DNA from 2 places in the Actinomadura sp. NTSP31 genome. Region 1 is predicted to be linked to the other one. Evidence: riboswitches for the same ligand, from Rfam matches in the RefSeq annotation. Region 1 holds a riboswitch; the other holds the start of a gene.
What was found. Region 1 has a riboswitch for cobalamin ahead of ACA514_RS48155 (CbtB-domain containing protein). Riboswitches for the same ligand answer to the same signal wherever they lie in the genome.
Positions count from the first base shown of each region.

Region 2: another riboswitch for cobalamin. It lies ahead of ACA514_RS31900 (ribonucleoside-diphosphate reductase subunit alpha); the one in region 1 lies ahead of ACA514_RS48155 (CbtB-domain containing protein).

Region 1 covers NZ_JBGNUT010000065.1:4,168-7,924, reverse strand. The annotation lists gene ACA514_RS48165 ((2Fe-2S)-binding protein) at 289-999, shown strand; gene ACA514_RS48160 (CbtA family protein) at 996-1,724, opposite strand; gene ACA514_RS48155 (CbtB-domain containing protein) at 1,746-1,979, opposite strand; cobalamin riboswitch at 2,012-2,204, opposite strand; gene ACA514_RS48150 (3-isopropylmalate dehydrogenase) at 2,335-3,390, shown strand; gene ACA514_RS48145 (branched-chain amino acid aminotransferase) at 3,567-3,757, shown strand, end outside.
Region 2 covers NZ_JBGNUT010000022.1:105,872-109,628, forward strand. The annotation lists gene ACA514_RS31890 (YcnI family protein) at 1-687, opposite strand, end outside; gene ACA514_RS31895 (hypothetical protein) at 764-1,375, opposite strand; cobalamin riboswitch at 1,483-1,710, shown strand; gene ACA514_RS31900 (ribonucleoside-diphosphate reductase subunit alpha) at 1,804-3,757, shown strand, end outside.

The DNA of each region.
Region 1 (3,757 bases):
GCCCGATCCCGCGCCCGGACCCGCGCGAACCGCGCGTCCGGCGGCCCTCCGGCACCAGCCTCAGCGATTCGGAGCGATCATGAACGACACCACCTGGACCAACGCGCCCGCCGACGACGCCGCCGAGGAGGCGGCCCGGGCCCTGCAGACGGCCCTGGACCGCCGCGACAACGGCGGCCACCCCTCCCGGTAGCCCGCTGATCGGCACGGCCCTCCGGTCGGCACGGCCCTCCGGTCGGCACGGCCCTCCGGTCGGCACGGAACCGGCGGCATGGCAGGGTGAAGCCCATGCCGCCGCCCCTGCCCGCCGGGACCGAGGACGTCGCGCGGGCCCTGCGCGCCGCCGGGCGCCTCGGGCCGTACTTCGCGATCGCCACCGATCCGGCCGAGAAGGCCGATCCGACGTGGCGGCCGCTGCCCGAGCGCGACCCCGTCCGGCTCGCGGAGCTCACCGACCGCTACGCCGAGCGGCTCGGCACCGGTGAACGGCGTGTCGCGGCGTCCATCCTGTTCCAGGGCCTCGCGTCGCGGCTGTTTTCGCCGGTCGTCGCGGCGGCGGTGCACGGGGTCGTCCCCGACCTGTCCGGCCTGCACTGGCGATGGGCGCCGGGCGCGCCCATCGCCCTCTGGCTCGCCGACCCTCGCGGGTGGCGCGCCGACGGCCCGGCCGAGGCCGCCGAGCTCGTCCACGACGCGGTCGTCACCGGCCAGTTGGAGCCGCTGCGCGCCACGATGCGGGCCGTCTCCCGCCTCGCGGACGGCCTGCTCTGGGGGAACGCGGCCTCCGCTCTCGTCGGCGGCCTGAACGTCGGCCCGCGCGACCCCTTCCGCGGCGCCCTCGTCCGCGAACTGCTGGCCCGGCCCCCGCTCGCGGGAGCGGGGGCGTTCGGCCCGCGCGGATTCGTCCGCCGCAACTGCTGCCTGTACTACCGCGTCCCGCCCGGCGGGGAGCTGTGCGGGGACTGCGGCCTCCGCCGGGCGCCCGGTCGCGCCCGTTAGACGGAGGCGAGGGATCGGCGGCGGGCGCCCGCCCGTTCCGTCAGGTAGCCGAACAGCAGCCCGATCGCGGCCCACAGGACGAGCTGGACGCCCAGGGAGGCGATCCGGAAGTTCCACAGGACCGTCGCGGGGAAGTGCTCCGGGATCGCGTCGGGCTCCGGCGTGAGCCGGTACACGACCGCCAGCAGGACGGCGTAGCCGACCGCGGTCACCGTGGCCGCGTTCCATGCGCCGAGCCGGGGGACGAGGCGGCGGCACACGATCACCGCCGCGGTCGTCGCCAGCACCCCCAGCGCCATCATGCAGAAGTACAGCGCCGTCCGGCCGCCGATGGTGGTCGGGTTGCCGACCGCCGGGGGCGTCGCCGGGTACTTCAGGAACGGCACCAGCTCGATCGCCACGAACCCGGCGAGGGCGACCAGGGCGGCGGTGGCGCGGGCGCCGAGCCGTCCGAGCCGCCCGGACGCGAAGGCGAACGCGATCGAGAACAGCCCGCCGAGCGCCACCCCGTACACGGCCATCGCGGTGATCAGGCCGGCGGTCTTCTGGACGCCGCGGCCGACGACCTCCGGTTCGTGCCCGGCGTGCCCGGCGTGCGCCCTCGCCTCCTCGAAGGCGATGGCGTGCCCGACCTGCGGTTCCCCGTACAGCCAGGCGACGACCAGCGCGAGGGCGGCAGCGGCCAGGCCCGCGAGCATCCCGCGGACCAGCAGTGTTCTCATCATCGGCTCGTGAATCCCCCGGGCCTAGTGGCAGGGGAAGCCGAGCAGGTGCCGGCCGTCGTGGGTGAACTCGTGCACCCAGGTGCCGCCGAAGAGCGACGTCGCGCCCTGTTCGGCGCCGACGAAGTAGATCAGGACCGCGGCCAGCACCACGGCGAGCACCGCCCACGGGACGATGTCGCGGATCGGCAGGCGCAGCGGCGCGGGGGACGGCTCTGCCTGCGGGGACGCGGCGGACGGTACGGCGGACTCGGCCATGTCGGGTTCTCCTCACGGGGTGCACTCGCCCCGGTTGCGGGAGGACGACGGGTCAGTGTCCTGACTCCCAGATCGCCGTCTCCCTCCGACCTTCCCGCCGGCGTGCGCCGGCCGTGGTCGTCGAGCGGGGGAGACTCCCTGGTCACAGTGGCGGGACCGTCCTGGATTCGCACCAGGTTCCTGCGCACCGTCGCCTCGATGTGAACTTGTCGAGGAGAGCGTCTCCTCTCCCCTCCGGCCCGTCAACCCCGCGAAGAGTGACAAAGGTGACGCCCGGGCCGCCGGCGGCGAGACCCGCGTACCGGGATATGAGACGAAAGCCCAAGCAGTGAGACGTTTGCAGTACAGTACGCGCATGGCTTCCCGCAGCATTCGTCTGGCCGTCATCCCCGGTGACGGGATCGGCCCCGAGGTGGTCGCCGAGGGACTGAAGGTCCTCGAGGCCGTCGCCCCGTCCAGCGACCTCGCGTTCGAGCAGACCTCCTACGACCTGGGCGCCGCCCGCTGGCACCGGACCGGGGAGACGCTGCCCGACTCGGTGCTCGAGGAGCTGCGCGGCCAGGACGTCATCCTGCTGGGCGCGGTCGGCGACCCGAGCGTGCCGAGCGGGACGCTGGAGCGCGGGCTGCTGCTGCGGACCCGCTTCGAGCTCGACCACTACGTCAACCTCCGCCCGGTGAAGCTGTTCCCGGGCGTGACGACCCCCCTCGCCGGCGTCACGCCGGACGACATCGACATGGTCGTCGTCCGCGAGGGCACCGAGGGCCCGTACACCGGCGTCGGCGGCGTCCTGCGCAAGGGCACCCCGCACGAGGTCGCCACACAGGAGAGCGTCAACACCGCCTTCGGCGTCGAGCGGGTCGTCCGATACGCGTTCGAGGTCGCGGCCTCGCGCCCCCGCAAGAAGCTCACGCTGGTCCACAAGGACAACGTCCTCACCTTCGCCGGTGATCTCTACCAGCGCACGCTGAAGCGGGTTGGCGCGGAGTACCCGCAGGTCAGCACCGACTACTGCCACGTCGACGCGGCCACCATGTTCTTCGTCGGCCAGCCGCAGCGCTTCGACGTCGTGGTCACCGACAACCTGTTCGGCGACATCATCACCGACATCGGCGCCGCGATCGCCGGCGGCATCGGGCTCGCCGCGTCCGGCAACGTCAACCCCGACCGGACGGCGCCGTCGATGTTCGAGCCGGTGCACGGCAGCGCGCCCGACATCGCGGGGCAGGGCAAGGCCGACCCGACCGCCACGATCCTGTCGGTCGCGATGCTGCTCGACCACATCGGCGCGGGCGAGGCCGCCCGCCGCGTCGAGCAGGCCGTCTCCGACGACCTGGCCGAGCGCGGCGCGCTCGGGACGCGGTCGACCGCCCAGATCGGCGACGCGATCGCCAAGCGAGTATCGGGCTGAGGGCGCGCCTCTCCGGCTACGAGCAGGGACACTCCGGGCGCGCCTCGCGGCGCGCCCGGTTTTCCGTATGCGCCGCGTGCGAGGAGTGGGGGCAAAGAACGAAGTACGACAATAGGGACTAAGGACGCCGCAGCGGCAAGGGAGCCGCACCGGCGATCGGGAGAGGACGAACGGCGATGAGCGACACCCTGGACTTCGAGACCACGCTGACCGAGCGGCCCGCGACGGCCGCCGAGCGCGAGCGCGTCCTGGCCGATCCGGGCTTCGGCCGGTACTTCACCGACCACATGGTCACCATCCGGTACTCGGCGGACCGCGGCTGGCACGACGCCAGGCTCGAGCCCTACGGGCCGATCCCGATGGACCC
Region 2 (3,757 bases), on a different contig from region 1:
GCCGTAGCCGCCGACCGCGATGCCGATCACCCCGACGCCGATGCCGACGCCGCCGAGCACGCGCGCGGTGCCGTCGTCGGAGCTCGCGTCGGCCTTGGCGGCGGGCTTCGACTGCGCGGTGAGGCCGGCGGTCGCGGTGCCGGTGGCGCCCTTCGGGGTGAGCTTCAGCGTGGGCGCCGGGTGCTCGGGCTCGTTCGAGCCGTCGCCCGGGTCCTGCTCCCACTTGACGACCTCGCCGTTGGAGTAGGTCTGGTCGGCCTTGAAGGTCATCGTGTCGGTGTCGGCCGGCAGCGGGCCGAGCGAGACGTCGAACTCCTCGAACTGGCCGGGCTCGATCTTCCCGCCGGACCAGGTGATCTGCGTGACGGCCTTGGTCAGCTCGCCGCCCTCGGTCTTGACCGGCGCCGGGAGCTTGGACTCCACGACCTTCGCCGTCCAGCCCGGGACGGGACGGACCGACACCGACGAGACCGGGTGGTCGGCGGGCAGGTTCACGACGAGCTTGGTGGTGTCGGCGTTGTCCTCCTCGTTCGGCACCCGGAACGAGATCTTGGCGTAGGAGCCCTGCTCGGCGGTCTTGGGGTTGACGGTGACGTGCGCGGACGCGGCGGTGGCGAGCGCGATGACGCCGAGGCCGGCCAGCGAGGCGACCGCGCCCAGCCGGCGGGCGTGGGAGAGGGAGGTCAAGACGGAACTCCGTTCGAGTCGTACGGATCGGGCCGGACACGCCGGGTTCGGCGTCCGGTGACGTACGGCGCTCCGCTCAGAGGTGAGCGAGCGCCCTCGAACGCGGCGGGGGTCCCCGCCGGACGACCTGGTGCCGGAGCGCACGTCCCGTGGCCATGGCACCGGCCGCCACCGGCACCACCGGGGTACGGACCGGACGCTCCGCGGGTTCGATGAGCAGCAGCGCGAGCAGCAGCCGGATCGGGCGGTCGGCGGCGGACGCCAGGCGCCGCGCGAGCGACCACGCGGCCCGCTCGCCGCGCCGCAGCCACCACGCCGCGACCACGGCGGCCGCGCAGTGCGCGAGCGTCATCGACGTGCCGGGGCCGTGCACCGGCATCGCCGCGCCGTGCCCGGCCTGGACGGCGGCCTCGCAGTGGCGCATGCCGTCGGTCGCGCCCGAGAACAGCGCGTGCAGCGCGAACTGCCCGCCGAGCAGCCCGCCCGTGATCGTCGGGAGGGACCGCTCGTGGCCCGCGAGCGCCAGCGTGACCGCCAGCACCGCGCCGAACCCGGCGAGCACCGCCCAGCCCGGTACCGGCTCGTGCGACGCCAGGGCATGGCCGAGGGTCGCCAACGACACGCAGACGGTCGCGAAGACGACCGCGCGCGCGGTGCGGAAGACCGGCTGCCGGGGACGCGGGGACATGACGGGGACATCGTCCCACCTCCGTCCGGCCGGCCGCATCCGACCCCGGAAACCGGCCCCGACGCGCCCTACATGTTGGGGTTGCGCAATGAGGATCAACAAGATGTAGGGTTCAACCCCGTGCTGGTTCGCCCCCGCCGCTCGCGGCGGGGGCGTCGCAAGAGGGAACCCGGTGAAAGTCCGGGACTGCCCCGCAGCGGTGAGCGGGAACGACCGCCGTCACAGGCACTGAACCGGGCGACCGGATCGGGAAGCGACGGCCAGTAGGTCGCGTCTCCGGCAGGAGGCGCGGGCGCCCGCGAGTCCGAAGACCTGCCATGCACGCCGTACGTCCGAGGCTTCGCGGGTGAGCCGGGGGACGGTGCGCGGCAGCATGCCGTCGCGCCCGTTCGCACGCCCTCGCGAGGCCGGCTCACGAGGGAGAGAACGTGACAGTCACCATGCGGGCTCCGGCGGAGGCGGCCACCACCGGGGGGATCGCCGCCGAGGTCGCGGCGGCCTGCGCCGGCATCGAGGGGACCGCGCCGGAACGGGTGCTCGGCGCGGTCCGGGGCGGCGCGGGCGCGAGCGCCGCCGGCCTGCGGGACCTGGCGACCCGGGAGGCCGCCGCGCTCGTCGCGGTGGAGCCGGGGTACTCCCGGGTCGCCGCGCGGCTGCTGGCCGCCGGTATCCGCGACGAGGCCGCCGAAGCCGGGGTCCGGACGTTCGCCGGGTCCGTCGCCGCCGCGCACGCCGAGGGCCTGCTGGCCGACGGCCCCGCCGCGTTCGTCGCCGCCAACGCCGCGGCCCTGGACGCCCTGATCGACGAGGACGCGGACGACCGGTTCGGGTACTTCGGCCTCCGCACCCTCTACGACCGCTACCTGCTGCGGCATCCGCGCACGCGGCTCGTCCTGGAGCGCCCGCAGCACTTCTTCCTGCGGGTCGCCGTGGGCCTGTCCGAGAATGTGGACGAGGCGGCGGAGCTGTACGGGCTGCTCAGCACGCTGTCGTACCTGCCCAGCTCGCCGACGCTGTTCAACTCCGCGGCCCGCCGCCCGCAGCTGTCGTCCTGCTTCCTGCTGGACTCGCCGCGCGACGAGCTGGAGGCGATCTACGAGCGGTACGGGCAGGTCGCGCGGCTCAGCAAGTACGCGGGCGGGATCGGGATCTCCTGGACGCGGGTCCGCTCGCGCGGATCGCTGATCCGGGGGACGAACGGGCACTCCAACGGGATCGTCCCGTGGCTGCGCACGCTCGACGCGTCCGTCGCCGCCGTCAACCAGGGCGGCCGCCGCAAGGGCGCCGCGTGCGTGTACCTGGAGCCGTGGCACGCCGACGTCGAGGAGTTCCTCGAACTGCGCGACAACACCGGCGAGGACGCGCGCCGCACCCACAACCTGAACCTGGCGAACTGGATCCCGGACGAGTTCATGCGCCGCGTCGAGGCCGACGGGACATGGTCGCTGTTCGACCCGAAGGAGGTCCCGGAGCTGACGGACCTGTGGGGCGACGCCTTCGACGCCGCGTACCGGGCGGCCGAAAAGGAGGGCCGGTACGTCCGGCAGGTCCCGGCCCGCAAGCTGTACGGGCGGATGCTGCGCACGTTGGCGGAGACCGGCAACGGGTGGATGACCTTCAAGGACGCCGCGAACCGGGCCTGCAACCAGACCGCCGAGCCGGGCCGGACCGTCCACCTGTCCAACCTGTGCACGGAGATCCTGGAGGTCACGGGCGACAGCGAGGCGGCCGTGTGCAACCTCGGGTCGGTGAACCTGGCCGCGCACGTCTCGCCGTCCGGGATGGACTGGGACCGGCTCCGCGCGACCGTCCGCACCGCCGTCCGGTTCCTGGACCGCACGATCGACCGCGGCTTCTATCCGACGCCCGAAGCGGAAACGGCCAACCGCAAATGGCGTCCCGTCGGCCTCGGGGTGATGGGGCTGGCGGACGTGTTCTTCACGCTGCGGTTGCCGTTCGACTCCGCCGAGGCGCGCGAGCTGTCGACCCTGATCGCCGAGGAGATCGCGCTCGCCGCCTACGCCGCGTCCGCCGATCTCGCGGAGGCCCACGGCCCGCTCCCGGCCTACGCCGAGACCCGCACCGCGCGCGGGCGGCTCCACCTCGACCACTTCCCGGACGCCGCGCCGACGCGTCCGGCCGAATGGGACGCTCTCCGCGCCCGGATCGCCGACGTCGGCCTGCGCAACTCGCTGCTCATCGCGATCGCGCCGACCGCCACGATCGCGTCCATCGCCGGCTGCTACGAGTGCATCGAGCCGCAGGTGTCCAACCTGTTCAAGCGCGAGACGCTGTCCGGCGAGTTCCTGCAGATCAACGGGTACCTCGTCGAGGACCTCAAGTCGCTCGGGCTGTGGAACGACGCCGTCCGCGAGGCGATCA